4 regions of the Paenibacillus sp. YAF4_2 genome follow, and region 4 is predicted to be linked to each of the others. Evidence: riboswitches for the same ligand, from Rfam matches in the RefSeq annotation. Region 4 holds a riboswitch; each other region holds the start of a gene.
What was found. A riboswitch is a leader RNA that binds a small molecule or an ion and turns the genes downstream of it on or off. The one in region 4 is predicted to bind cyclic di-AMP.
Positions count from the first base shown of each region.

Region 1: another riboswitch for cyclic di-AMP. It lies ahead of AB4Y93_RS27285 (ubiquitin-like domain-containing protein); the one in region 4 lies ahead of AB4Y93_RS08700 (TrkH family potassium uptake protein).
Region 2: another riboswitch for cyclic di-AMP. It lies ahead of AB4Y93_RS12000 (KamA family radical SAM protein); the one in region 4 lies ahead of AB4Y93_RS08700 (TrkH family potassium uptake protein).
Region 3: another riboswitch for cyclic di-AMP. It lies ahead of AB4Y93_RS27940 (C40 family peptidase); the one in region 4 lies ahead of AB4Y93_RS08700 (TrkH family potassium uptake protein).

Region 1 covers NZ_JBFRCT010000016.1:62,647-70,159, forward strand. The annotation lists gene rsmA (16S rRNA (adenine(1518)-N(6)/adenine(1519)-N(6))-dimethyltransferase RsmA) at 1-135, opposite strand, end outside; gene rnmV (ribonuclease M5) at 143-688, opposite strand; gene AB4Y93_RS27285 (ubiquitin-like domain-containing protein) at 836-1,972, opposite strand; cyclic di-AMP (ydaO/yuaA leader) riboswitch at 2,214-2,422, opposite strand; gene AB4Y93_RS27290 (TatD family hydrolase) at 2,606-3,379, opposite strand; gene AB4Y93_RS27295 (HD domain-containing protein) at 3,410-4,705, opposite strand; gene AB4Y93_RS27300 (AbrB/MazE/SpoVT family DNA-binding domain-containing protein) at 4,978-5,232, shown strand; gene rsmI (16S rRNA (cytidine(1402)-2'-O)-methyltransferase) at 5,355-6,242, opposite strand; gene AB4Y93_RS27310 (tRNA1(Val) (adenine(37)-N6)-methyltransferase) at 6,279-6,929, opposite strand; gene AB4Y93_RS27315 (initiation-control protein YabA) at 7,043-7,459, opposite strand; gene AB4Y93_RS27320 (PSP1 domain-containing protein) at 7,494-7,513, opposite strand, start outside.
Region 2 covers NZ_JBFRCT010000004.1:338,820-346,332, reverse strand. The annotation lists gene thiO (glycine oxidase ThiO) at 1-404, shown strand, start outside; gene thiD (bifunctional hydroxymethylpyrimidine kinase/phosphomethylpyrimidine kinase) at 432-1,259, shown strand; gene AB4Y93_RS12005 (hypothetical protein) at 1,321-1,671, shown strand; cyclic di-AMP (ydaO/yuaA leader) riboswitch at 1,757-1,893, shown strand; gene AB4Y93_RS12000 (KamA family radical SAM protein) at 2,077-3,096, shown strand; gene AB4Y93_RS11995 (alpha/beta hydrolase) at 3,152-4,264, shown strand; gene AB4Y93_RS11990 (C40 family peptidase) at 4,565-5,074, shown strand; gene AB4Y93_RS11985 (CapA family protein) at 5,293-6,360, opposite strand; gene AB4Y93_RS11980 (YheC/YheD family protein) at 6,374-7,423, opposite strand.
Region 3 covers NZ_JBFRCT010000018.1:31,706-39,218, forward strand. The annotation lists gene AB4Y93_RS27930 (M1 family metallopeptidase) at 1-146, shown strand, start outside; gene AB4Y93_RS27935 (hypothetical protein) at 282-1,103, shown strand; cyclic di-AMP (ydaO/yuaA leader) riboswitch at 1,414-1,570, shown strand; gene AB4Y93_RS27940 (C40 family peptidase) at 1,576-2,043, shown strand; gene AB4Y93_RS27945 (MFS transporter) at 2,169-3,386, opposite strand; gene AB4Y93_RS27950 (GNAT family N-acetyltransferase) at 3,490-4,008, shown strand; gene AB4Y93_RS27955 (EAL domain-containing protein) at 4,014-5,255, opposite strand; gene AB4Y93_RS27960 (hypothetical protein) at 5,280-5,573, opposite strand; gene motA (flagellar motor stator protein MotA) at 5,744-6,541, shown strand; gene motB (flagellar motor protein MotB) at 6,525-7,346, shown strand; gene rluF (23S rRNA pseudouridine(2604) synthase RluF) at 7,404-7,513, opposite strand, start outside.
Region 4 covers NZ_JBFRCT010000003.1:242,618-250,130, forward strand. The annotation lists gene AB4Y93_RS08690 (hypothetical protein) at 1-409, opposite strand, end outside; gene AB4Y93_RS08695 (CPBP family intramembrane glutamic endopeptidase) at 1,068-2,660, opposite strand; cyclic di-AMP (ydaO/yuaA leader) riboswitch at 2,911-3,071, shown strand; gene AB4Y93_RS08700 (TrkH family potassium uptake protein) at 3,145-4,485, shown strand; gene AB4Y93_RS08705 (potassium channel family protein) at 4,503-5,165, shown strand; gene AB4Y93_RS08710 (LysR family transcriptional regulator) at 5,542-6,417, opposite strand; gene AB4Y93_RS08715 (succinate dehydrogenase cytochrome b558 subunit) at 6,666-7,337, shown strand; gene sdhA (succinate dehydrogenase flavoprotein subunit) at 7,365-7,513, shown strand, end outside.

The sequences.
Region 1 (7,513 bases), on a different contig from region 4:
CTTATGCAAAATATTTTGATCGATCAGAAAGTTCTGTCCCAAGCTTTTTTTGAATTGGAACCCGTACTTCGCAATAATTTCTTTCGTGCGCTTTGGCGTTGCAACTTCAATCGCCTTCATATCGTTTCCACTCATGCTCCGATCACTCCTGTCCCTGTTCCATTGTACGCAATGCCTCTGCAAACTCTTCTCGGGAGATTCGGAAGCTTGTACAACGCTTGAAAAACTGCTTGCCGTTCGCATACCCGATCCCAAGCAGCTTCCCCATCTGAAGACGGCGATTCGCCGCATCCGGATGAACAATAAGCCCCGATTCCATTAAGTCTTCCCACGTAATATTGCCTACACCAGCAGGCTCCTCTGTTCGAAGCTCGGAGATCGCCTGACGAATGGCTTCAGGGCTGGCGTTCTCAATACCGATATCACCCTTGTACATAGCCTTCTCCTGTGGCAAAAAAGCATGCTTGCAGCCGGGTACCCGCCGAGCAACGATTTTGCGAATTCTCTCACCAGCATGATCAGGGTCCGTAAATATAATAACGCCTCTGCGTTCCATGGCCAGTTCAATGCGCTTGAGCACATCCTCACCGATGGCAGAGCCGTTTGTCTCAATCGTATCTGCTTCAACAGCCCGCTTTACAGCGACTGTATCATCTTTGCCTTCCACCACAATAATTTCCTTGATCACAAGCGAACATTCCTTTCTCCAGCAACTTTCGCTCATCTTCCTGCGTCAGTAAGAATGTAACTGCTCCACACCTATACACACAAAAAGAAGAGGCAGCGCCTCTTCTTATAATGGCATATTTATCATCGAAATAATAGCATGGAGCAATTAGCTTGCGGAAGGCTTGTTGGGTCCAAGTACGTACACCGTATAGCCTTTTTTTCGGCCAAACTTGTTAGCATAGCTGGTACTGTCAAAATAAACGTCAATCTTACTTCCTTTGACTGCACTGCCCGTATCCTCTGCTCTGCGGAAGCCGATGCCTTCAATGTAAACCCACCAGCCAATTGGAATCACATCCGGATCAACAGCGATCGTCCGGCCTTCCATCACTTTCGCACCGGAAGCCGTAATGCCGTATCCTGGATGATTCTCATCTTTGCCCGTAGACGCTACACCGGCTGAATAAGCGGTTAACGTCACGTTCTTCAGAATCTTCTTGGCTTTAAAGGTGACTCCGCTCTTCGAATACGAGGCCGTGCTCGCATTGCTTGAGAGTGTATGTACATCCTTCTTCGAGCCGATAGCTACGACCTGGCTGACCGTATGTGTCTGCACAACCTTGTCGACCAGCTTGGAGGAGACAAGAACACCATTCTCATACTTCTTCTCCACGCGTTCAATCACGAGGCCATTCTTGCCGGATTGCACCAGCTTCTCCTTCCCTTTATCAAGGGTTGGATCTTGTTTCTTCACGATCGAGAACGGCAAAGTCCGTTCTGTTTCCGACACTTTGGTATCGACGCGAGTAACAGTAACTGTCATCGCCTTCGAAACGGCCGTGTCTAGAGATGGGGTAACCCTATCTTGATCGCGAACAGGAATATTTAATTTCCCGATCGCCGCCTGTACTGTTTTCTCTGTCGTGTACACCGTCGATGTCTTGCCATCTGCTTTTACAGTAACCGGAACCGCTTGTTTAATTTCAATGCGATCTCCGTCTTTGATGGACGCATTTAGAGGTGACGACACCTCATCATATGGCCCTACCGTAATAGCTTGTTCATCCAGTAGGCGTTGCAGGACCCATTGTTTTGTCTTCACAACAGTCTCTTGTCCATTCACTACTACGGATACGCTTTTATCAGCCGATCCGTACAACAACACCAAAAACATGAAAGTCATAGCGATTGAGATAATTGCACTCAGAACAATTAAACGCAAATTTTCATGCTTCCATCGCATTGCGAAAGTCATGCTGGATGATCGCTTCCCATGGGTCTCCATTACTTGGTTCATGCCCACTTCAATCGGTCCTCCTTCATAGCCCCGCCGCCAATCTGTTACGCATGATACATTGACGTGACTATTAAGTATATTGGCGTGACGAGCACGCTCCAGTGTTACGGTCCTCTTACCTCCTGGATCTACCCCTACGAAAGATTATTTCCGCATAAATCGAAAATAAAAAGAAGCCTTCGACAGAGGATCTGATCGTGGCTTCCTGGGTAGTCAAACATTCAGGAAAAGGTAAATACACGAGGTTGATCGCTCTCTATAGACGCTTACGAGGTTAGCTGACGGGTTCGGGCGAGAGAGCTGCCCTATCCACGGTTCGAATGCTCATGGCAATCGCCGCAAAATTCACCCCTGAAGAATTCAATGCGCCGCATGATGCTAACTTGCTTTTTAAACATGCATCTGCCGACGTTGGTTCCCCCGCTCTCCGATTCGGAGATTAAGCGTAAACTGGAAATCCAATACAAAAGTTAAAGCTCTGAGAAAAATGATACCTTCCTGACCACACAATTGTAAAGACGCGTTAAAAGACGATTTTAACGAAATTTTAGCATTCTGAAGGCAAATAAAGCCGATTCCGCCAATTAAAAAGAGTTTTATCGCCGCTATAGTCTTTATTTCAGTGGTTTTAGTCCGTTTTTAAACAATACCAAAACATTTTTTACCGTTTGCGCTTGTAATAAATGCAATTTCCTCCTTGGATTTTCCTGTTATCTCCGCTGCCATGTCTGCGACTAAAGACACATATGAGCTCTCATTTCGCTTCCCTCTGAACGGATGAGGAGCCAAATATGGAGAGTCTGTTTCGATTAATATACGGTCGAGTGGAACCTGTGCAAGCACCTCTTTTGGCACCCTCGCATTTTTGAAAGTGACAGGCCCTCCGAAGGAGATATAGAAGTTCATATCGAGGCATAATTTTGCCGTTTCCCAGCTGCCGGAATAGCAATGCATGACCCCTCCAACCTCAGATGCTTTTTCTTCTCTCAAAATACGAACGATGTCCTCATGAGCATCCCGATTATGAATAACAATTGGCTTACCCAGCTTCCGAGCGAGGCGGATTTGCTCCCGAAATACACGCTGCTGAACGTCCTTTGGTGACGTATCCCAGTGGTAATCAAGTCCAATTTCTCCGATCGCAACGACCTTTGGATGTGAGCAAAGCTGCTCGATCCATTCCAAATCCCCCGGCTCCATGTAGATGCTGTCCACTGGATGCCAGCCAACCGCCGCGTAGATAAAATCATACTTTTCTGCAAGCTCGATTGTGGTCGGAATCGTCTCTCGGTTAAAGCCAATGTTGATCATGAGATCGACACCGGCAGCCCGTGCCCGCTCGATAACTTCTGTGCGGTCGCTGTCGAATTGCGAAGAGTCCAAATGGGTATGTGTGTCGAATAAAGATATCATCTTAGCTGTAATCTCCTTCTATATAAAACCTTAAATTTTGAAAAGCTCCCTTACTCTAGCGCTTAATTGATCAGCCGCAGCAAGGAGTGGCTCGATCGGATAATAAATATGGTATTGTCCCTGGTGCAGACCACTGATGGAATGAACAATGTCGGATTTCACCGATATTTCGCTTAAGCTGTTATCCTCATTTAAAAGCAGAATCGGCGCTTTCTCCTCTTTCCCGCCTTTTTTCGCATCAGGGCGATATATGTCGTATGGCTGGTCAAATGGAAAATCAATTTCCATATGATAATCCGGATTAAGACCAATCGAGATAAACTGCTGAGCAGCTTCTTCTAATAAAGAGTCTCCTGGATCATTAAGCGTAATGTATTTGTACAATCGACGATTGAGGAATCGGTCACATAGCTCGGCAAGAAGAGAATCCCCTTCCTCCGCCCATTGTGCGAAGATCGTCTGCATATAAGCCTCATCCAGCTTCAGATAATCCTTTACCGTAATCGTACCATCCAGAAGTTTGTTAATTGGTCCGGGCATCCATGCAAAGGAATAACCGTTGTCGTACAGCTCCTTCGCCCGACGAGTTATTTGCCGCAATATGATTTCCGAGCTCCGTGTAACCGGATGGAAATAAATTTGCCAATACATTTGATAACGGGACATTAAATAATGCTCGATAGCATGCATGCCGCTTTCTTTTACCACCATTTTGCCTTGAAAAGGACGCAGTACGCGCAATATCCGCTCCAGGTCAAAGTTCCCGTAATGGACACCTGTAAAATAAGCATCACGCAGCAAATAGTCCATACGGTCTGCATCCATTTGGCTGGAGATGAGACTGACGACGATCGGATTCGGATATGTCTTGCCAATAACCGAAGCCACTTTTTCTGGAAAATCATCAGCAACTTGGCGAAGCACGCGATTAACTTCTGTATCCTCAAGCAAGATCGCGCAGGTCCACTGCTCATGATGCGTGTCGAACACCTGCTCCAGCGAATGAGAGAACGGTCCATGACCAACGTCATGCAGCAAGGCCGCGCATAGGGCCAGAAGTCTTTCTTCCTGCGGCCAATCCGGATAATGATTGCGCTCAAACTGTGATATGATCTTTCTCGTTATTTCATAGACTCCAAGAGAATGGGAGAAACGGCTGTGTTCGGCACCATGAAACGTTAAATAAGAGGTTCCAAGCTGGCGAATTCTTCTTAGCCTCTGAAACTCTTTTGTATTGATCAAATCCCATATCGTCTGATCCTGAACGTAAATACATTTATGAACTGGATCCTTAAATACTTTCTCTTCGGTCAGTTGCTGATTCATTCGCCCTTCAACTCCTTGTTCATGGTTTCGACACAAAACTATGATAGAATGTCGAATAGTGTCGTAATTTAGTTTCCAAATTGTCGAAGCTGATGTATTCTATAGTTAGATTAATATGACCTTGCTATAGAGTCAACTTGCCATAAACCGCGGTCTATCAAGGACTTTTGTGGTTGACTATTATGGGAATCGTTGGTATTATAATAGCCATAAAAAGAAAAACTATGTCGAATAGTGACGAAATGTAATTTCCTGAGAGGAGAAACAAAATTATGATGAAATCTACTGGTATTGTTCGTAAAGTCGACGAATTAGGTCGTGTTGTTATTCCAATTGAATTGCGCCGTACGCTTGGTATTGGGGAGAAAGATGCTCTCGAGATTTATGTAGACGGCGAGCGTATTATGCTGAAGAAATACGAGCCTGCTTGTATCTTCTGTGGTAATGCAGAGAACGTTTCTTACTTCAAAGGCAAAATTGTTTGCCATATTTGTTTATCTGAAATGCCTACTCCTGTGACAAAATAAGAAAAATAGGTTATAATAGAAATACACCAACTTGTTAATTCTAACCTTTTTATATTCCTTGATGCCTTCCTGTGCTAGAACCCGGCCAGGAAGGTCTTTTTTTGCGTTTAAAACGCAGTAAACTATCGGTTTACTGCGTTATAAACATCCCGCTTCGGCAGGCCACGGTCTAGTGCCGCTTTTTTTATCGCTTCTTTACGATCTATTCCCTGATTCTCATAATGAGCGACATGATCTTCAAGCTCTAACGCTGTCCACCATACTTCCCCATTCTCTCCTGCTTCTCTTGCTCCAGAGGCCGCTCCTTCTATAATAAGGCAATATTCACCTAGAGGTGGATGCTCTTCTAACCAAGCCATACATTCCGATATCGTACCACGTGCTGCTTCCTCATGCCGCTTCGTAAGCTCTCTAACCATTGCGATCCGTCGATCGCCCCAATGCTCCAGCATCGCATCAAGTGTCTTCTTCACACGGTGAGGCGATTCATAGAGCATCAAGGTTCCCTCTTGGTGTTTCAGATGAGTAAGCCATTCAGCAAGCGGCTTTTTATCCCTTGGAGGAAATCCCGTAAACATAAACTGATCGGTTGGCAATCCCGAGATAATTAAAGCTGATAACGCAGCATTAGCACCAGGGATAGGTACAACTTTGATTCCCTGCTCTACCGCATCTGCTACCAGGTCAGCACCAGGATCTGAGACTGCTGGCAGTCCTGCATCACTTACAAGTGCAATGGATTGGCCGTCCATTAGCAAACGGATGAGTTCACTGCCACTTGCTTGCTTATTATGCTCATGATAGCTGACCAGCCTAGTAGAAATTTCGAAGTGGGTAAGCAGCTTTCTTGTCTGCCTTGTATCTTCAGCAGCAATGAGCTGCACTTCCTTTAACGTCCGGATTGCCCGGAACGTCATATCTTCCAAATTTCCGATTGGTGTAGCAACCAGATATAAAGTCCCATAATCACCATCAGCCAGATCTTTAAAGCTTTTTTGTATCCGTACCATTTGCTAGCTCCCTCTCATCAATAACGCAGCTATCTATTATTCATATACGAAAATCGGCGGCAAAAGCCTAAGCTCAGGCTTCCCATCACGAATCGCTTCAATTAGAACCATATTCGCTTCTCCCTGCGCTCTCGGATGGACAAATTGTACACGCTTGGGCTCAAGCCGATACTTCCGCATCGTCTCTATAATATCGATAAACCGGGACGGCCGATGAACCATCGCTACTTTACCACCTGGGCGGACAAGTCTGGCACACGCATGAACAACATCATCAAGCGTACAATGTACTTCATGGCGGGCAATGGCATAATGCTCGTTTTCATTCTGGTCTCCTTCTTGAATGGCCATGTATGGAGGATTGACCGTTACTGCATCATAAATACCATTTCCTGCTTCTTTTGCGAATATTTTTAGATCGGCTTCAATAATCGAGATTTGTTCCGACAAGTTGTTCATCTCTACGCTGCGCCTTGCCATATCAGCCAGCCTTGGCTGAATTTCAACCGCATCGATCTGAGCTCCTGTCCTCGTCGTTAGAAGCATCGGGATAACACCATTTCCCGTACAAAGATCAATAACTCGTCCACGCTTTGGAATTGTAGCGAATTTTGTTAATAACACCGCATCAAGCGAAAAGCTGAATACTTCTCTGCTTTGAATAATACGAAGCCCCGTCTCCGTCATCAAATCATCAATTCGTTCATTCGTTTCTAGTTTTACTTCCTGCACCTTGACCTAACTCCCCTAACATAAAGATACCGCCCTCTATGACAAGGACGGTAACTTACAATGTTCTATTATTTATTAAGGAAGGATAAGCAGAACAAGCAATCTCCTTCCGTCCGCAAATGCCCGTAGTAGACGTTGCAAATGTGGAATCCTTCATGATACAGCCTAGCCAAGTTATCATGCGCCTCACCGACGAGACCGGCCTGCTGCGATGTATCGTTAGCCGTATCTTCCTCCGCATGGGCTGCAATCTCCCGACGGACAGGCGGGGTAGCCTGTCCTTCTGTACGATTAGCAGCGGACTTTGGCTTCGGCGATGTCTCGCGCTTTAATATTTTGCGCAGCTGTTCATTTTCAATGCTTAGCTGCAGATTCTCTTCCAGCAGTTCTTTGACCCTCTGCTTCAATACGCCTAGATGTACATGGAACTCACCCATCTGGCTTTCCAATTGATCCATCTGATTAAATATTTCTTTGTTCTCCAAGTTTCCACCCCAGAGCTTCAAACGTAGTCGTTCATTATTCCTTCACAACCACAT
Region 2 (7,513 bases), on a different contig from region 4:
AGGCGAAAGTGAAGCCGGTACAGCATATGGTGTTCTGCAATCAGGGATACCTGGTTGCCAAGGAGAACGGCACGCTTGTCTGCGGTGCATCCGAGGATGTAGCGGGGTTTGATACCAGCGTTACGGAGCGCGGGATCGAGCGGCTGCGCAAATGGAATAAGCAGGCGTTCCCGTTCCTGGCGGAGCAGGAGCCATTCCATCGCTGGGCAGGCCTTCGCCCTTCCACGCAGGATGGTTTCCCGCTGCTGGGGCCTTTGCAGCAATCTGCCGGTCGTGTCGTCATGGCGGCTGGTCATTATCGCAATGGTATTCTGCTTAGCCCAGTAACGGCGCAGGTCGTTGCCGATTATATCGATGGCGGCAGTCCATTATCGGCGTTTGCGCCTGAACGGTTCTCTCATTAATACAATAGAAAGGGGGTTAGATTTAAGATGTCGGAGTACATAAACGGGCAAGTGGCAAGAGCTTTGACGATTGCTGGCTCAGACAGCGGCGGAGGAGCCGGTATTCAGGCAGATTTGAAAACGTTCCAGGAGCTAGGCGTCTACGGCATGTCTGCCCTGACTGCAGTAACTGCGCAAAATACGCTTGGTGTTCAAGGCGTATTCCCGCTGACGAAGGAAGCAGTAACAGCACAAATTCATTCCGTGGGCAGCGATATTGGTGTTGATGCGCTGAAGACAGGAATGTTGTTCAGTGCGGAGATCATTGAGGCGGTTGCAGAGGCGATTGTTTTCTTCGGCTGGACGAAGGTAGTGATTGATCCTGTGATGATTGCCAAAGGAGGAGCTTCACTGCTTCAAGCGGATGCGATCCGGGCGCTCACCCGCAAGCTGCTCCCGCTTACGATGATTATTACGCCTAACATTCCAGAAGCCGAGTATCTAACTGGGATGGGAATCCGCAATAAAGCCGATAAGGTAGAAGCAGCCAAGAAGCTTGTTGATTTTGGCGCCAAGTATGTCCTTATCAAGGGCGGGCATGAAGCAGGAGCAGAAGCGGTTGATTTGTTGTTCGACGGCAGCAGCTTCAGCGAGTTGTCGGGCAAGCGAATCGAGACAGCGCGTACGCATGGCACCGGCTGTACGTATTCGGCGGCTCTGACAGCAGGCCTCGCGGAGGGACTTGGAATAGAGGAAGCTGTACATCAAGCAAAAGCCTACATTCAAGCGGCCATCGAGGATAGCATCGCAATCGGCAGCGGACATGGCCCGACCAACCACTGGGCTTACCGCCGCAGAGGACTTGTCCCTCAATAGCATGTCTTGTCCTAATTCCGCTCTCTTGATCATACATATGAGAAAGAGGAGCGTGAATAATGTGGAAGACAAGACGGTTAAGCGATATTACCGATTGAAGCAGAAGCAGAAAGAGATTGAGCAGGAATTATCTGAGCTGCGCGGTGAAATTGTGAAGCATTGTACCGAGCAGGAGCTCTCCGAACTGGAGATTGGTAGTTATAAAATAAGGATTGTCGCACAGGAGCGTAAGGAATTCGACGAGACGAAGCTGTTCGCAGCACTTCCGGATCCGGAAGTATGGCGGCTGCTCTCGAAGCCTGACTCCTCGAAAATCGCCGGTCTGATTAAGCTGAATGTGATTTCAGAAGATACAATCAAAGATACGTATTCCGTAAAGCACTTATCTCTTCTTCAGGTGGATAAGAAGTGAGTGAACGTAGCAGGGAATCCCGTCCGTGAAATTTGGGCGGGATTTTTATTTACTTAATTATTGACAATATTAAGAATTGTGAGATAATTACAATAAGCTTAGTTCTCGGTACGCCGAGAAGCGGGGAAACCAATCTTTTGGGGCGAATCAGCCAGACTTTGGCTGTAGGGAACCATCTATCCCGAGTCCGTCAGCTAACCTCGTCAGCTTGAGATGGGTCTTTTGCGAATAACATTGCGAATTATTAGACCCTTTAACAGGGTCTTTTTCTGTTTAGAGGCCCACATGCACACAGAGCATGCCCATGCTCTGTGCTGCTGGGGTCTTTTTTTATTTTTCTGGGGGTGGGATGGACTTCCCGGCAAGTAGGTGAGAAAGTCAACAAACCTTTTGGAGGGATGACGAATGGTACAACCAATGGCTGATAAAGGAAGAGCGGCAGGGCTGTCAGAGGCGGAGAGAGAGCGGCTTAAGAAGCATTTTCGCGTCAATGATTACTACTTAAACCTGATTGACTGGGATGATCCGAAGGATCCGATCCGCAAGCACTTGATTGCAACGGCTGGGGAAGCTCACGGAGAGACTTTGGAGGATGCTAGTGGCTGTAAGCATGTCTACCATTCGATGGCGTTGCTCTCCGTCTCCCATGCTGCAGAAGGACTTGCCTATATTGCAGAACATACTGAAATCCATAAAGTTGTACTGACTGGTGGTGACAGCCTCTTATTAGCAACCGCTAAGCTGCGCCGAATTATCGAGCAACTGCGGGAATTGGATCATGTTGGCACAATCCGGCTGGACTCTAGAATCCCGATCTTTAATCCGATGCGGATCTATGAGGACTCCGAGCTGTTAGATATGCTTCACAAGTTCTCAAGTCCAGAGAAACGGATTTATATCATGACCTCCATTAATCATCCGCGCGAAATAACGGCAGAAGCGAAGAAAGCCTTTAATGCGCTGCATCAGGCAGGAGCTGTAGTCGTCAATCAAACCCCTATTGTAAAAGGCGTCAATAATGACCCGCTTGTACTTGGCAAGCTGATCGATCAATTGTCCAGAGCGGGGGTAACGCCGTATTCCTTTATCGTTAACCGTCCCCATACCGCAGCATACGCTGAATCCGTATTGTCTCTGAAGAGTATTTATTCCATTGTAGAGCAAGCAAAAGTACTGACCGCAGAGCTTGGTCAGCGCATCAGATTGTTAATGGCGCATACCTTTGGCAAGATTGAGCTTCTAGATATTGAAGCCGGCAAAGCCTATGTAAAATATCATCATTATAAAGAAGATGGCAATGGGCGTTTCATGATGCTCGACTGTCCGCCTGAAGCCGCTTGGATTGATGATTTGACCGATCATGATGACCATACGGTATATATATCGCAGGAACAACTTCCTAAAGTGAATAAAGGATGTTCTTGAATTGAAGTAGAAGTAGTTAGGGATAGTAACTCACATCCCGGGAGGCTTCTATTCAATGAGAGAATACGGTCAAGAACTAGTTAATGCTTTGCAGGCTCAGCAGGAAGAAGTAAGCTTGAACGGAACACCGGTTATTGTAAAAGGTAATCCGGAAGAGACAAGAGCAGGTTACTTGGATCCGTATGAGCTTAAACTGATCAGGCAGTGGATTGATGCCAGCCAGCAACAGGCCCCCCCTGCCACGCCGCCTACTCCGGAACAGCAGCTTCAGCTCATTCGAGATGCAATGGGTTTTCCGAATCGGAACTTGAATACGGTCGAGATTTACACGGGCTATGAACGGATACAGCTTGGCGATAATGAGGTTGGCCTTTGGCGGTATTATCCGCGTAAGTCGATGCGTAAGCCGAACAAACCTTGTCTCATTTATATTCACGGGGGCGGATGGATTGGCGGAACGGTATTTGCGGTAGAGAATCCATGCCGGCTGATCGCGGAACTGGCGGATGCCGTTGTCTTTAATATTGATTATTCGCTGGCTCCGGAGCATAAATTCCCGAATGGGTTTAATGATTGCTTTAACGCTGTTCAATATATTTACGAGCATGCGGAGGAGTATGGCATAGACCGGAACCGGATCGCGGTTGGCGGCGATAGTGCTGGTGGTAACTTAACTGCAGCAGCAGCGCTCAAAGACCGGGATCTAGGTACTCGTATGATTGCCCAGCAGGTGTTGATCTATCCATGTGTCACCTTCATTAATGATGTGAAAGGCTATCGCTGGGAGCTGTCGCAGTTCGAGATGGCGGAGGAGCAAAGGGCAATGATTGATCCGATGCTTGGTATCGGACGCCCTACGGAGGCTGATCCTGAAGGGAAAAAAGCATGGGAGCTTTATCTGCCAACCGAGGAGGACGTCCGTAATCCGTATGTCAGTCCGCTTCTAGGGGACAGTAAGGGATTGCCGCGCACGCTTTGCATTGGAGCAGAGTTTGATGGTTTGCGAATTCAGTCGGAAGTTTACAGCAAGCAGCTTGCTGAAGCGGGTGTTCCGGTTAAGACAATTCGTTACAAAGGCTGCACCCATGCATTTATCGATCGTTTAGGCTTTGTACCGCAAGCCGAGGATCTGTGTATCGAGATTGCCGAAGCTTTAAAAGCATTATAATAGAAGAGACACGGCTTTAAGCCGTAAGTGAGCCCGCTCTTTAATTATGGAGAGCGGGCTTAATTGTGTGGAAATATGAAAATTACGAATTATAGCATACGAACCACAAAGCAACAAGTAAGAAAATACTCATCAAAGCCTCATTTTATTCTCAGAAAGTGGATATACCTCATGAAACGCCTAGTTTTCAGCATTCTTAACGCTTTCATTTACCGCTCGCTTCCAATTTTTGCGGGTACTAACCAACTTTGAGCCTCTTTATAATTAGCCCTATCAACAAAGATAGGGAGTGAACAGCAAATGAAATTTATGACAAAAATCGCGATGCTCTTGGTGGCTATCGCATTACCAGTAACAGCGCTGCTGCATACGACGGCGGATGCCGCTTCGTCTGCAGATGCTAAGAGAGCGAAGATCGTCCAAACTGCAATGAAATTGAAAGGTCATGTCAACTACGTACACTGGCAAGACCGTCAAGAGAAAAAAGCCCCTTACGCGACAGACTGCTCCGGCTTCACTGCACTTGTATATAAACTTGCAAATGTTGGCGTTACTCTTGTCAACCGTGATGATGATGATCAAGCTAAAGTAGGTACAAAAGTAGGTTACGGCAACTTCAAAAAAGGCGACCTGTTGTTCTTCTGGAACAGCGGTTCGAAAAACCATAGCGACGTAGGCCATGTCGGTATCTACATCGGCAACGGTAAAATGATTCACAACGCAAGCCCTTCGGCTGACGTTATTATCTCGGATGTTAACTCCAGCTACTATAAAACACGTTTCATCGTGGGAAGACGCGTAATTAAATAGTTTGATTAAATAGCCTCACTACGCATTCGTATGTTCTTCCGACCGCTGTTGTTCGGGGATTCCATGATTGAAGCAGTATAGGAGGGAATCCCCGAACAAAGGCGGACGCTAACGCTTCTACAGAATCATACGAATCGCTCCGTTTGGGTTTTAATCTATATTTAATTACAAATAGGGTATGCAAATATGGCCGTACGGGATATCCGTACGGCCATTTTTTATATGATTTCCGCGCTGACGGAGGATGGGTCGCTTACGATATGATGCTTAACATGCTGGAGCATACGTTTCATACGGATGGCTTCTGGGTTGCCGGCATCCAGTTTTTTGAGATGTTGGGATAACGGGACGACCTTGAATGCACTTCGGCCGCCTGATTTTGATATTCGTGTCCAGGTTGGAATGAAGTCGACCTTCTTGATGCGGATCGAACCGTCGTCCAATTTGCGAACTTGAAGCTGTGTAATGAGTCCGGTTAAGGTGTGGTCATTGTAGTAGAGACGCGTTGAAATAATATTGCCGAGGGAATAGATAGCGAACTTTTGGATACCCGAGCCGCTTTTGTAGAAGACGGCAGGCTGGATCGTATGCGAATGTGCTCCCAGAATAATGTCGGCGCCATGTTTGAATAATAATCGCACCATGTCCTTTTGCTTCTGAACCGGATAATTGGCATATTCCCTTCCCATGTGCAGACTTACAATGATGAGATCGACGTTTTTGGCTTTCAACCGTTTCAGGTCGGAGACCATTTTGGTCGGATTAATAAGGTCGACTGCCCATTTGTGGTCAGAAGGGACAGGGATTTTATTCGTTGTTTTCGTATAAGCGAGGAAACCGATCTTAATTCCCTTCACTTCTTTGATGACAGCATGCTGCGCTTCATTAGGTGTCCGGTACGTCCCGGTATGGGCAATACCTTTGTTATCTAGTATTCGGAGTGTCCGTTTCAGACCGCTAATCCCATTATCCATACAATGGTTGTTGGCCGTTGAGACGAAGTCGAAGCCAAGATTTTTGAGTGTGTCGGCGAAAGCGTCCGGACAGTTGAACATCGGCCAGTTCGTCCGCGGATGCCGTTTCACTACGCTATAAGCGTCATCGGATGTCTTGCCCGCGAATACGGTTTCCAGGTTGCCAATGGTCAGATCGGCGTTACGCAGGTAAGGGGCGATGGGCTCAAACAAATGGTCGAAGGAATAGCCCTTCTCGCCTTTGCAAGAATTGATGATTCGCGTCTTCATCAGGAAATCCCCGACCGCGGTTATCGTTATTTCCGTGCTCATGATTCATCTCCGTTTACTTGATGGTTTTCGGCAGCAGGCTGCGGGCATATTGAAAATGGGTATGCAGGCTTTGCTCCCACACCTTTTGGCCATATAACTGCTTCATAATCATTTTCCCTGGCTTGATGTTAACCTCGAGCAGCCATAGTTTGCCGTGTGTATCAACAGCGAGGTCGATTCCAAGCTCGCAAAGCCGGGATTGGTACGACCTTTCCATAAAGGAAGGAATGTATTCCGAAACCTCACGAATCGAATTGGCGAGGGCGTCTCCTTTTTCGTCACCAAATTCTTTTTTAAGATAGGATCTCGCTTCAAAAGCATGACCGCCGCTCTTCAGGTTGGAGGTAATTCGTCCACGCCTTGCTTCACGCACAGCGATCCCCGTCGTTTGCCAGTCTCCTTCGCTTCTCTTTTGCATAAGTGACCGAATATCGAAGACAATACCCTGCTTGTTCCGGATATCAATCCACTGCTGCATCAGATGCCGTTCTTTGCCTATGACCCTTCGGACATAAGAGCGAAGACCCGCGGCATGCATCGTTTGTGTCATCTCTCCATTGGTCTGAACTTTAAAATGATTTTTCTCCACGGTTACCCGTACGATGCCTCTTCCGCCCCAGCCATTAATAGGTTTGAGCATGACGCTTCTATATTTTTTAAGAAAGAGGATAAAACTGCCCGCATTCCTCACCAGTTCTGTTGGAAGCAGATAAGGCTTCAGAACAGAAGATGTGATTAGATGCTTTTGGATCCTGATTTTATTGCCGACGCCGTAGCCGGTAAAAGGGAAAGACGGTGCTTTTTTGACCAGAGTAGCTCTAGCGACATCGGATCCTGTATAAAACCCGATATCCATATTGATCTTTGGAAATGGCATTGTCTGCTTGCTCCAGGTTCCTCCGCGATAAATGTTACCGTGAATTCTTCTGGTCGTTAAATTAACATCCCTAGGGGTGTATACAAGAATGCCGCTGAATTTCTCGGTGAGAGCCGATTTGGCATGTCTGGCAAAGCTGCCCGGATGGCCAATCCGATGAGTCATGATTCCTAAGATGTCGCTCATCTGTCGTTCTCCTGTCCTGTGGCTTGGGCTGAAATCGGAACTGTATATTATCATATGAAGCATGACATTTGTCCGGTATGGGATAAACGC
Region 3 (7,513 bases), on a different contig from region 4:
CAATTGATCCGCAGCATACCAACGTACTCGACAACAAACATATAAACGATTACATGAAGGCGGATTTGTCGGAAGTTACACGTACGCGCTGGAGTCTTGGCGCCTCTAACGTTATCCAAGGACTGCTCGGATTACTGGGCTGGTAAGCCTATGCTTACGAGGTAAGAATTGCTTCGCAATTCTTTAAGTCAATGCTTTCGAAGTAAGAATTGCTTCGCAATTCTTTAAGTCCATGCTTTCGAAGTAAGAATTGCTTCGCAATTCTTTTAAGGAGGTTTGCAATGAAAAATCATATGATGCAAGGCTGGCGGCTCGCGATCAAGCACTTCTATATCGTAATTCTGCTGTTTCTGTACCAGCTGCTGTGGGGATTCTTCCTATATCGGTTTATCGATTCAGTCGTATCGCCGCTGCTGCGGCGATTTCCGGATCACTCCCCTGCGAATTCAGCGATCCAGCTATTTATGAGTGAAGCTCAATTCCAGATCATGAAGACGGATGTGCTGACCCCTTACTTATGGCTGCTTGGCGGACTATTTGCAGCAAGGATGCTGCTCTCCCCTTTATTTAACGCAGGACTGCTCTATTCTCTGCAGCATGCCACAGAGACCGAAGGTACGCAGTTCCTGCAGGGCATTCGCAAAGCGTGGAAGCCTGTGACGCTGCTCTACTGGATCGAGACGCTGCTCGCCCTTGCACCCGCATGGTGGCTGGCACCGCGGGGACTGGATGCATTGCTTCACAGCCGGTCGATCGGAGATCTCCTCCAGCAGCTGCTGCCCGCTGCGGGAGGCTGGCTGATTTGGGGTATCCTGCTCCATCTCCTCTTCCTCGCCATGCAGTTTGGCGCTACAAGCGAGAAAGGTGGAAGCATATTCCAATCGCTTGGTATTGCGATTAAGCATCTGCTGCCTTTCGCTGGCTTATCACTCTTAATGTGGGCTATCGGCTCAGGGATTGGATTGTTTGTCACAAGCTTTTCTCTCGTATGGGCCGGATTCATCGCCCTGATTGTCCATCAGGGCTACCATCTTGTCCGTACCTTGATGAAAGTATGGACTCTAGCCTCCCAATACGACATTTTGAGATCAAAGGAAGTTTAAAATTTTCTCATAATTATAGAAGCCACCCGCCCTGCGACCTAGTCGTAGCGCGGGTTTTTCGCGTTTTTCCGGGAAGGCTTGTCTTGCATTCTCCAAATAAATCAACATATTAGCTAGAAAAAACACATAGTAAAGAGTTAGTAAATCGGAATAGTGCTAATCTGCTAGTCTGTGCGCCCTATAAAGATGCAGCCAACCGCAGGATATAAGTTTTTCCGCATAGATTAGCCAAAAGGTTCCATGAGAATTATTAGAATTTGACGGATTGGGGAGGAGATAAGCGGAAATTACCGAATAGTTACCAAGTACATAATTTACACTGCCAAATTCCTTGTACTGGAAACGGGGGAACCACCTCTGGGTGAATTGACTTCGACGTCCGATTATTAAGATCGGCGCCTGAGAAGTCATAGGGATCCTTCAACCGAACCCCACAGCTAACCTCGTCGGCATTGGAAGGAGTTTCACCGCTTTGAAAAAGGTTACAGCACTTATTCTTGGGCTTGCGCTAATGCTGGCTTTCCAAGCCGGAAGCGTTTTCGCAGACTCCAAAATGGACGGCATTGTCAGTGATTTAATTGGCACGCCGTACGTTGCGGGCGGAACATCATCGAAAGGATTCGACTGCTCTGGTTTTTCTTCGTATGTTTTCGACAAAATGGGCGTCGATCTTCCTCGTACATCCGCTTCGCAAGCACAAACAGGTAAAAAGATCGCCAAGAGTGATCTGATCGCCGGAGATCTCGTGTTCTTTAACACGAACGGTCGTGGTGTATCTCATGTCGGCATTTATGTAGGAGATGGCCAGTTTGCTCATGCTTCGTCCAGCAAGGGCGTTACAATCAGCAATCTTAGCGACTCCTATTATGTAAATCGGTATGTGACTGCTCGACGTGTCATGGACCCTACTACTTTCACCAAATATGCCGACGAACAATAGAATCAAGCAGTCGCTTCCCTGGATTGAGGCGGCTGGCAAGATTTCTGCAATAAAGCCGCACGCTGCTTGTCCAACTGGACAAACCGCATGCGGCTTTATTGTTTGTTGCTATCATGATTAAGACGTTAGGACGCTCCAGCTTCCTGCCGCCGGCCTAAGGCCAGCATTGCAAGCAAGACGATAAACATCGCAATAATAAACGCTCCGAGAATCCAGACCGTACGGTCTGCACCATAGCTGTCCATCATCCATCCCGTTAATTTCGGGAAGATCGCTCCGCCTATCCCGCCGCAAGCGACAAGCAGACTCGTCGTCCGCTCTGTCATCCCTGGAATAAGACCGTTTGCAAATACGAGTGCAATGCCGAATACACCGGAGAAGAACAATCCGCTTAATCCGACAAGGACTAGCATGCCACTTAACTGACCGACCGCTCCCATCGCAAGAATGATGATACATGCTCCTGCAATGGCGACAAACAGATATCGGAAGTAGCCGAAACGATCCGCCAGACGTCCGGCGAATAGCCGGCCGAGAATCATCGTGCCCCAGAACAGACTTAACGTGGAAGGAGCACTCGCTTCCGTCATACCGGACCGATCAATCATAATTGACGGCAGATAGTTGGAAAAACTCATCTCCACCCCCACATAGATGACGAAGAATAACGCTGACAGCAGCAAGAAGGGAATAGCTGCTCTATTATACCCAAACCATCCTTTTGTAGGCGCTGCACCAGCTTCCCGCTCCACATGTTCCTTTTTCGCTCTGCCATGATAACCAATCTTGTCATCTATCGATCCAAATGATAGCGTCATCCACAAGATAAAGGTTATGCCGGCAAGAGCAGATAGGATTGGGAAGGATACCTGCCAAATATCATATTTGATCAATATACTTGCCATAGTCGGCATTAAGAAGGCCCCTATGCCAAAGAACGTTTCTAGTTTGGTCATCGCATTAGCCTTCCCATTCTCTTCAGCCAATTCAATGACCATTGCTCCGATAACGGATTCTGTCATCCCAAACCCAAAGCCTGCGAACAAGGCGATAAACAGCATCAGCCCCCAGGAATCAGGAGTCAGACTGTAGGCTGCTTCACCAAGTGTCAGAAGGCCTAATGAGAGGAGCACTCCCCCTCTTTTACCAACCTTTGATGTAATAAATGGAGAGAGCAAGACACCCACCAAAAAACCAAGAAACTGATTCATCATCCATTGCCCGCCGTCATCATAGGACAAGTCGTACTTATCGAGCATTTGCTCCATGACCGAGCCGCCCACGACATGTGCCAATCCAATTACGAGATAAGACAAACAGCCAAGTGCTATTAATTTGCGCATCGTAAAAGTTCTCCTTAGATATCCTTCAGCCAAATCCGAATGAAGTCGATAAGTGAATGTTATAATGGAAAAAAACTTATTGATTCATGTTGAGGGTATACAAATGACTAATTTTTCCGATGAGCCTTATTATAAACTATCCCTGACGGATATGACTATCCAGCCAATGGAAATGAAGCATGCCAAACAAATCTGTGAATGGCAATATGATTCGCCGTATGACCTATACCACTGGCCTTCTTGGGACATTATGCAGCAGGACGGAATCGAATTCGGCGATCCTGTCCTGCGGCACATGCAATATGTGGCTGTCATGAATCGCGGACAGGAGCTGATTGGTTTTGCACAATTTTTCCCGATTGTTGGCGTGACACGCCTCGGGCTTGGTTTGCATCCTGCCCTATGCGGCAGGGGGATAGGAACGGACTTCACCCGGTTGATTACCCGTGAAGCCATTCATAGAGCTCCCAAGAACAGTATCGATCTTGAGGTACTGACCTGGAATGCTCGAGCGATTAGAACCTATGAACGAGCAGGTTTCTTTGTTGACGATACCTATGTAAGACAGACGCCGGAAGGACCAGCAGAGTTCCATTGTATGGTGTACCAGTCCTCCCCTTAATATCCCTAAAAGCGATAATAGTCAGGCTCAGGATCTTTCATATCCACGAATAAAATAATGCCGGGTTTAGCCAATACCGATACGGTTCTGATCCATGCTCTCGAATCGAGGTCGGTATAGGCTCGTGATACCATCGAACGGCTTTTCTCGCTAAGCTGTACTACATTGGGAACAAAATACGGGCGCCAGCTCCAGTTCGCTCCGCAATATTCATCCTCCCGCCGCCAGCTTCCATCCACTGGCCTTCTTGAATAGTTGGATGAAATTTGAATGCCGTCATCTCGGCACAAGTAGACACGGATACAGTTGCTTTCCAGTTCCTGCAGAAGTCTGGCGATCCATTCGTTATCTACTTCTTCCAGCTCCTCCAGATGACCAATCCGGTCAACCTTGCCAGCCAGCCTGTCCGACAAATACCGCCAATAATTCTCAGAATAGAGCTGCAGCTGCCGATGTGCCTCCAGCTCTTCTTCTAATAAAGAAGAAAACCGAAACGGCTGCTCGAAATCCGGCTCTGCTTTCGCGAACAAAAAGCCCTGCACATACCGGACTCCTGCATGCATAGCTCTCGAGAGGTCCTGTCGAGTCTCGACACCTTCCGCAAGCAGCGATGCGCCAAGCTGATCAGCGAGCGCCGAGAAGGAGCGCAATGTACCAAGATAACCGTCGTGGTGCGCACTCCGTTTCAGCATATGCATGTCGATTTTCAGGATATTCGGTTGAATGAGCGCAATCCGGTCTATACCGCTAAAGCCGCTGCCTACATCATCAATTGCAATGAGACAGCCCTTGGCACGGTACATATCAATAACCTCGCGCAATTCCTCCATCTCGCCATTAAAGCTTTCTTCTGTGATCTCAATGACCACTCTGCTCGGATCGATCTGGTATTTATCAAGCAGAGAGAGAGTATAGAGCTCCCCGGATTGCATACCGTGATGCATCCAGTTTGGCTTCAAATTAATAAACAGCATTGGAGGCTGGTCCGTTGCCGCCATTTTCTGAAAGGCCTGCTCGCGTAGAATGCGGTCCACTGCAATATGGTCCTCTAACGGAACCGTCGGATCACAAAAGAACGGACCCAAGCTGCGGACAGCATCATCCTTGCAGGCTCTTCCAAGCACCTCATAGCCAACTACCTTTCTCGTATCAAGCGCGATGATCGGCTGATAGAAGGCAGACAGCTGCTCGCCCTCGAGCTCTAATGTCTGCGGTATCGTCGTATTTGATAAGCAGTCGTTCGTCACGCTCACGCTCTCCCTTTACTACCTTTATGTCAAACGAATCATGCGCGTCACGTTATCTCCTTGGGACACTTCAATGACATGATGCTTCGGATGGTACGTAATTGATCCTTTGCCAACCTCGATCATCGGCTGTTCGCCAAGACCGAAGAACACATCGTCCGCAAGCGCCTCCATCACTTCGTGACGGTCATCATCACCAAGTGCTGCCCACTCTTCTTCTTCCATTTCAAAAAAAGTATAGCTGCCTTCCACTTCGCCGACGGCTTCCGTCAGCTCTTTCAATATATCTGCGTATTCCCTTGCGTGCCTAACGCCCATTGCTGTTAACCACCTTTACCAAATTTATCTGCTATACATTCATTTTACCGCATTTTAACGAAAATTAACGCCTCCTCTCTTAAATCATTTCTGAAAGTCTAATTTCCATACGATAACTTGTCGATATAAGAACTAGAGATTTGTCGAAAACGTACTGGACGGGGTGCATGATGAAGAATTCTACAATTATCGGTATAGTATTAGGACTTGTTGCGGTACTGGTCGGCATGACGCTGAAAGGCGCCGCTCTAAGCAATCTGTTGAATCCCGCCGCTTATATGATTATCGTCCTCGGGACCATAGCCGCTATTATGATTGCCTTCCCGATGTCGGAGCTGTCCAAGGTAGGCAAATTATTCAAAATTGTTATTAAAGAGCAACAGCTGATGCCGCGAGAGCAGCTCATCGAGAACTTTATGGAATGGGCATCCATTACACGCCGTGAAGGTCTTCTTGCATTGGAAGCAAAGGTCGACGATATTGAGGATACTTTCCTCCGTAATGGCATGCGCATGATTATTGACGGCAATGACCAGGACTTTGTCCGCGATGTTCTGCTTGAAGATATTTCCGCAACGGAGGACCGTCATAAAGCTGGCGCATTGATCTTCACGCAAGCTGGTACGTATGCGCCTACACTTGGTGTACTAGGTGCCGTAGTTGGTCTGATTGGTGCGCTTGGACATATGGATGACATGGAGACTCTCGCCCATTCCATTGCAGGTGCCTTTATTGCAACTCTGCTTGGTATCTTTACCGGCTATGTGCTCTGGCATCCGATTGCGAACAAATTGAAGCGTCTATCCAAGAAAGAAGTTCAGCTTCGTTTGATGATGGTCGAAGGTCTGCTGTCTATCCAATCCGGCGTATCGACAATTGCGATCAATCAGAAGCTGTCTGTATTCCTCACCCCAACGGAACGGGCGGCAATGAGGGAGAAGGAGGCTGGCGCTGGTGAAAAAGCGTAAGCACGAAGACCACGAAGAGCATATTGACGAGTCATGGCTTATCCCCTATGCCGATTTGCTAACACTGCTCCTTGCGCTGTTTATCGTATTGTATGCGGCCAGCTCCACGGACGCCAGAAAATTCGAGCAAATGAGCGAGGCCTTTAGCGCGGCCTTTAATTCGGGAGCCGGCGTTCTAGACAATCCGGCGATTATTAAGTCGGGAGAGCAGAACCAGCAGAAAATTGATGACGCGAAGAAGACCAATACAGACAGTAAAGAAAATGACAGCGAATCGAATCTTCAAGAGCTGATGAAGAAAGAGCAGGAAGATCTGGAGAAGCTGAAGAAGCAGCTCGATCAATATATTAAGAAAAACGGCCTCTCCTCCGATCTGGAGACAAAGCTGAATCAATCACAGCTGATGATTACCATCAGCGATAATGCGTTGTTTGCATCCGGCAGCGATGCCCTCAGATCGGATTCGATTGAGCTCGCAGCGGCCATCTCCAAGATGCTCGAGCCTTATATCGGCTATGAGATTATTGTATCGGGCCATACTGATAATCAGCCGATTCGGACACAATCTTTCAAGTCCAACTGGGATCTCAGCTCTTCACGAGCGATCCGGTTCATGGATGTACTTCTCAAGAATAACAAGTTGAAGCCTGAGCGGTTTAGCGCTATTGGATACGGCGAGTACCGGCCGGTGGCATCCAACGATACAACCGCTGGACGTGCCAAAAACCGCCGTGTTGAAGTATCGATTATCCGGAAATATGTCGATGCCACGAGTGCTCAGCAAATCCCAGCTACACCTAAATAATAGTGAGAAAAATCCCCTGATCGTTATCGATCAGGGGATTTTATTGGGATATGCAGCCTAGGAAGGCTTGTAATCGAGCGTATGGAACAGCTCTGCTTTCTCTGCTTCCGTCAGATCACGCCATTTGCCGATTGGCAGCTGGCCCAGTTGAATATTCATAACCCGGA
Region 4 (7,513 bases):
CCTTTTCCGCCGCCGGATTTACCACCTTCAGCTTTATCTGCTCCGGCTTTTTTGCCCTCGGATTTACTGTTACCGCCTTTACCGCCAGCGGATTTACTTCCCTCAGCTCTATCTGCACCGGCTTTGTTACCTCCGGATTTGCTTCCACCAGATTTGTTACCGCCTTTTCCGCCTCCAGCTTTCTTAGCTGCAGCTTTGTTAGCGCCTGCACTTCTACCACCAGGGCTTTGATTGCCGCCAGGGCTTTGGTTGCCGGGGCTTTGGTTGCCGGGGCTTTGGTTGCCAGGGCTTTGGTTGCCGGGGCTTTGGTTGCCGGGGCTTTGGTTGCCGGGGCTTTGGTTGCCAGGGCTTTGGTTGCCAGGGCTTTGGTTGCCAGGACTTTGGTTGCCACCAGGACTTTGGTTGCCACCAGGGCTTTGATTACCACCTGAGCTTTGGTTATTAGGCAATTCTATCACTCCTCATGAACGTAATAATAGAGTATATGAAGGTTGCTAGAGTTACTCTTGTACAGGAGTGGACAAACGGACGAAATAGTCTCATGACCATCTCATTACAGAGCGATGCTTGTAATTTTATTAAGTGGAACATACACAATATAAGGTGTTTTGTAGCTTACTGCAGAGAATGTAGCATTTCCGCTTTGAAAGCCTGCCCATTTCACCTTATCAAGATCTTTTCCATTATCCAGCGTCACACGTTGGATAACTTGTCCGAGCGACAGCTTGCGAAGAATACTGTGCGCATGTTCAGAGTTGCTATTTCCGCTTGATTTGTCTCCTTGGTTGCTTGGAATTGCAGAGTTATCAGAGCAGCCAGAAGATTTGTGTTTGTTACCGCTTGATTTCTTCTTACCTGATGATCTATGTTTGCCGCCGCTTGATTTTTTGCCATATTATTGTTGTCAATCCTATCACCTCCATAATGGTTTTAATAGAGTATATTAAGGTGAATTGAATTGCTCTTGGACAAACGTTACCCTTTCTATTAAATAGGCTTTTTGAACAGCAAAAAGGGATGTATCACAGGAGGATACATCCCTTTTTATCGGTTATAACTTTCTGAGGTCAGGCTCGTAAGTACCGACGGTTATGCCAGTACTTAATCGTCCAGGCAACAATGATCGGCAGAACTGCATAGATGATGGCTGCTGTAATATTAACAGCTCCGCCAACACCAATGAGATCGAAGCCCATGAGTAGACTGTCTAATATAGCATGAGTGAAAACGGCTGTAATAAATCCGTATTTGAGGAAGATCAAACAAAATACGGTTCCTAAAATAACGAGCTCTACGATCCGGGTATAAAACGGGAAAATCGGGTAGCCAACATGGCCAAGCGCCCACATGGTTGTAGGAATAAGGGTGGCAATAAAGGTGTTTTTGAACCACTTCTTAAATAAGGCAATCCCGAACAACCGGAATATGGCTTCTTCGGAAATCGCCGCACACCAGGCCATCATCGGCATCAGCCACAGCATATTCGTATTATAAGGCGATTGAGTAGCATCACTTGTCGCCCATGATCCTGCAAGAAACTCCATGGCAATCATAATAATGGCCTGACAACCCAATATGACAGCGGCAAAAAGATAGGATAGTCCAACGCTGCGCCATACATGTTCTCCATAACCCCGCTCGCGGAAGCCTGGCCATAACGGACGTTTTTGGGACCGCCACATACCGTCACCGGCAACAAGGGCGAAATAGACAGCTAGACCTACTGGAATGAGCAGGACGACAGTAATGATGATAGTTGCATTCATCTCTGAGTCTGAGCGGATTTGCTCGCCTAAGGATGCCATAATGCCGTCCAGCACGTTCAGATTGTTATAAATGTAGAACACGATGAACACAAGGCTGATAAAAACGCCTCGTTTAAATGTGGTGTGCCGGCGGTACAGAATCGCATAAATAATAGAAAGAACCAGTGAGATAAAGCACATGTACGCCAGACTGACGACGGATAAAATGCTGCCAATGTCTTTCTGACCATCTACATACGTTATGTAGCTTGCAGGAGCCTGGAAAGCTGGCTTATATCTTGTAATAACCGCTTTATCATCAATCAATCCTACACCGATAACTAGCTCGAGCGTTGCATCTCCAAGCTTATATCCTGTTGGATGAAGAACAACATCACCGTCATCGTTAATGTACAGGCTCTTTAGTTCTTCTGAACGGAAGCCTTTGGTAATGGCAAAAGCCTTCGCAGCTGTCTGCATCAGCTTTCCATTATCAGTTGGAGCGGCACCCAGCCAATGCCAACCTGTAACACTGCCGCTTGTCATATGAACGTATACAATAGCTTTGCTGCCATCTTCGAGATCAAGATTAACCTGAAAGGTATCCGTCGGGAACTTGGCGTCATACTTGTCCTCATACGTCTTAAGTAAGTCCTCTTTGGAAAAATAACCATTTGCCAAACTATCGGTCTGATAAATCGTATGGGACGAAACAGCAGCTTCATGAAATTGCTTTTTTACGAAGGCTTCTGCAGTCTGGGCTGCTTCACTTTTAGAAATGACCTTGGGGGTTGAACTGGAGAACAGCTGGTCGCCCGCAATTGGGCCAATCTGTGTAAAGATAAAAATAATTGCACCTGCAACAGCAGCCCACAGGAAACGTCTCCATTCATGGGGAGCGATGGAAGGGATCATACATTACCTCCATTTCGGATTCAAACGATGCTTATCTATTGTAACCATATCATTATTAGCCTGAATTATCCAATAGATGCGAAAGGAGAGGATGCTAACGGTAAGCTGTGAAATAAGGACTTGCAGCCAGCAAGTGACCATTTGCTCCATGTGATTGACCGTTTTTGGACGAATACCGCTCAATTATCGCCTAAGCCCATTTTGATCGCATCTGTCATTTGGGCGTATAATCGATAACGTCATATTAATTGAATAGCAACAGCCGAATTTCGTCATGAAAACGGGGGAACCATAACGCTGCCCGGAGCAATCCGTCAGCATGGGGTGAATTTTAAGCATTTCGCTTGAATAGGGCTGCCTTTCCAGGCCCGAATCCGTCAGCTAACCTCGTAGGCTGGGTGGAACAGGACTCATATCGCATTGGGGGTTCCCGTGCTTTTTTTTATGCCCAATTTTAGATATGTCCTATATGAAGGAGTGAAACATGACCCGTTATTTCAACATATTGAAATGGCCGCCGCCTCGAATTCTTGTTTTTGGCTTTGCCGCCATTATTGTGATAGGTGCTTTTCTGCTCACGATGCCGTTTGCCTCAAGTGACGGATCTAGACTACCTTTCATTGATGCACTGTTTACAGCAACCTCGGCGACATGTGTTACCGGCTTAGTAGTGGTAGATACAGGTACATACTTCTCTACCTTTGGGAAAGTGATTATACTTTCCTTGATCCAGGTCGGCGGACTTGGTTTTATGACGATGGCCACGCTTATTGCGCTTGCAATTCGCAAGCGGATATCGCTTAAGGAACGGTTGATCTTGCAGGAAGCGATGAATCAGACAAGCATGGAAGGCATTGTTAGATTAATCCGCAGGGTCATTATTTATTCTCTAACAATTGAGCTGGTCGGCGCCATTTTGTTCGCTATTCGCTTTGCCTTCGATATGCCGTTTGGCAAGGCCGTATGGTTTGGCTTTTTCCATGCCATTTCATTCTTTAATAATGCAGGCTTTGATATATTCGGCAACTTCCGCAGTTTGACGATGTATGCAAGTGATCCGCTCGTTAATTTGGTGTCGATGCTGCTTATTATTTTGGGCGGACTTGGTTTTGTTGTTATGGCAGATTTACTGGAGTACCGTAAAAACAAACGGCTCTCCCTTCATAGTAAAGTTGTTTTATCTATGACTGGAACCCTAATTGCTGTCGGCGCTATCGTCATCTTCATTTTTGAATTTTCGAATAGCAAGACGCTTGGTTCATTGGATTGGGGAGGCAAAATTCTGGCGTCCTTCTTCCAATCGGTTACGCCAAGAACAGCAGGGGCCAATACCGTAGACTATACGCAGCTGCGGCAGGCTACAGTTTTCTTCACCATTATTCTGATGTTTATCGGTGCATCTCCTGGCTCAACCGGAGGCGGGATTAAGACGACTACCTTCACGACGATGATTGGTGCGGTTATTGCTATGATCCGAGGCCGGGAAGATATTGTGTTGTTTCATTACCGGCTTGGTAAGGACCGGATTTTTAAGGCACTGACGATTACAATGCTGTCGCTCACGCTGGTCATCTTTGTTACGATGCTACTGTCGACAACAGAAGATCAGCAGTTTCTGAAAATTTTATTTGAGACAACATCAGCCTTTGGCACGGTCGGCTTGACGGTCGGCATTACACCGGAGCTGACGGATTTCGGCAAAATTGTTATTGCATTAACCATGTTCGCAGGCAGACTTGGGCCGCTTACGCTTGCGTATGCGCTTGGACCAAAATCAGAGAAAGAGCTGTACCGGTATCCGGAAGGCAAAATTACGATTGGATAGGGGAATAGAGAGAAAGAATGAAAAACAATCAGTTTGTGATCGTAGGGCTTGGGCGATTTGGCTCCAGTCTCGGAAGAGAGCTTATCAAATTAGGGTATGAGGTGCTCGGTATCGACCGGGATGAGGAAGCTGTCCAAGAAATGAGCAATGTGCTGACTTATACGGTGTCGGCCGATTGCACGGATGAGGAAACTTTACGATCATTAGGCGTTCGTAATTTTGACTGCGGGGTTGTCGCGATTGGCGATGATATTCAGGCGAGTATTCTGACGACTATCTTACTGAAGGATCTTGGCGTGAAGCGGGTTGTAGCGAAAGCGATGAGTGAGCTGCATGGCCGCGTGCTGGAGAAAATCGGAGTGGACCGGGTGGTTTATCCCGAGCGGGACATGGGTATCCGGGTTGCGCATCAGCTTGTAAGTCCGAATCTGCTCGATTATATCGAGCTGTCGAAGGAATATACGATAGCAGAGCTTTCGGTTCCGAATTGCCTAAATAATAAATCTCTAAATGATTTGAATCTGCGTGCCAGATTCGGCTGCAGCATCGTTGCGATTAATAAGCCTACCGGTATTATAATAGCTCCTACAGCGACGGATGTTGTAACGGAAAAAGACGTGATGGTTGTCATCGGGACAAACGAGCAGATTGAACAGTTTGAAGAAACGATTATCAGGTGATGATAAGGACAGTGGGCGCAGTTAGCGTTCTCTGTCCTTTTTTTAATTCCGGCTGTCGCTGGTCGCTGGGGATGGGATGGACGGGGATGGATGGGGCGGGATGGCTCAGGTGGGACGGGGTATCTCTTACGGCCGCTGTTGTCCTTCCTTTGCTCTGAATTGGTTTACATAGGTGTAGCAAAGGAAGGACAAAGGCGAACGCTCCGCTCCTTCAGAGATACCCCCTTACCCACCGAGCCCCGCACCCAACCATCCCCATCCCTCCATCCCCCATGCGCGGGAATGTAAAGAAGGATAGTGAAGCGCTAAAAAGCGCATTCACTGTCCTCCCCTGCGGGGAAGAGAGAAGGAAGAACAAGACTAGAGCAAAACCAGATCACTGACCCAACTCAGCAATCCACCTGCGGACAGCAGGATGGAGATCGGAAGGGTCGTTGTGGATCAGGCAAGTTGTTCGCTTGGTTTCTTCCAGCTCACGGATAGGGACGACAATGAGTTCGTTGTCGGCTAACAGCTGCTTACGCATATAAGATTGTGGGAGCAAGGTGGCTGCACGGCAAGTATGAAGAAGACGGACAATTGCTTCGAAGGAATCAATCTCCATTCGGACATCAGGCTGGAGATGGTATTTGGCGAATACTTCGTCTGTCAGCCTGCGGTACCATGTTCCTTTGGAGAACAGAATCATCGGCAGTCCGTTCAAATCTTCAATTGTAAGCTCCTGACTGGTAATGGAGACACTAGTTGGGATGACGAGCAGCAGATGATCATCAAATAGCGGAACGCAGTGGAGCTGGGAATCCTCAATCATCGAGGCGATGATCGCGATATCTGCTTTATTGTCTCGGACTAGGCTAACGATCTCATGCGTTTTGCCGGTTACCGCTTTAATGTCAAATTCCGGATGGCTAGCGTTTAGTGTCTTTATGAAATCGGGTAATGTAGTCTGAAGGGTTGTAAGACTGGCACCAATGGTAATGGAAGTCCGTCCTGCAGCCGTATATTCGGAAACGGAATCCATATAGCGGCGATGCAGTCTGCGCAGGTTCACCGCATATTCGTAGGTCAACTGACCAACTCGTGTCAGTTCAAGGCGCTTGCCAACACGCTCGAACAGCTTGGCCCCAATCTCCTCCTCCAGCTTGGCAATTTTGCGGGATAAGGCTGGCTGGGACAAATTTAGAAGGGCTGCTGCTTTATTCATGCTGGAATGTTCAACAATGGCAGCGAACATATTGAATTCTTCGATCATAATCGTCACTCCAGTCGGCTTATGCTAAATTGTTATAATAAATTATAATAAATATGCAATTCCATTATAAGTCCAAAAGGAGTAGGATTAAAGAGGTAGCTTTAGCGGAAAGTCTTCACAATTGACGTGGAGTGAATCTTTTCACACCTGGTGTCGACTTTTGTTGACGGACGTAAGTACCGGGGGTAAAATGTAGAATGGTTTGTCAACAGTAAAATGTGATGGAGTACTGGAAAGGAGAAGTATTAATGAACGGAAATTCGTACTACTGGCGTAAGCTGCACTCTCTTCTAGGGGTGATTCCGCTCGGTGGGTTTATCATCGTGCATGCGCTGGCCAATTTTCAGGCTTATGAACGGGGGCCAGATGGCTTCGTTAGAGCCGTTAACTTTATTAACGGACTGCCTGTTGTAACGCTGCTTGAGATTTTCGGTATTTACCTGCCGATCTTGTTCCACGGTATTTATGGCCTCTACATGGCTTATCAGTCGAACCTCAACTCGAGTCGTTTCCAATATGGCCGCAACTGGGCGTTCACGATGCAGCGTATTACGGGGGTAATTACCTTCATCTTTATTTTCTGGCATGTGTTCGAAACCCGTGTGCAAGTAGCACTGGGCAATGTGACACATGAAGAGCTTGGCTCGACGATGCATGATATCGCAACCAGCCCTGCTTTGTTTATCTTGTATCTCATTGGTATTCTGGCTGCGGTATTCCACTTCAGCAATGGCCTTTGGGCATTCCTTGTTAGCTGGGGGATTACAGTATCGCCGAAGGCACAAAAAGTTTCGGCGAATATTTGCATGGTCATCTTTGTACTGGTATCTGCGCTGTTCATTCTGTCTCTTATCGCTTTCTCAGGTGACGAGTTCAAAGAAGCAGCAAGTGCCGCATTGGCATTGACCAATATCGGTTAGTAGTATTTAGACAAGGAGCGAAACGTAATGGCTAAAAATAAAATTATCGTCGTTGGTGGCGGTCTTGCCGGTCTTATGGCAACCGTAAAAGCGGCGGAAGCGGGCGTGCATGTCGATTTGTTCTCCGTCGTGCCGGTTAAACGTTCCCATTCCGTTTGCGCACAAGGCGGCATTAA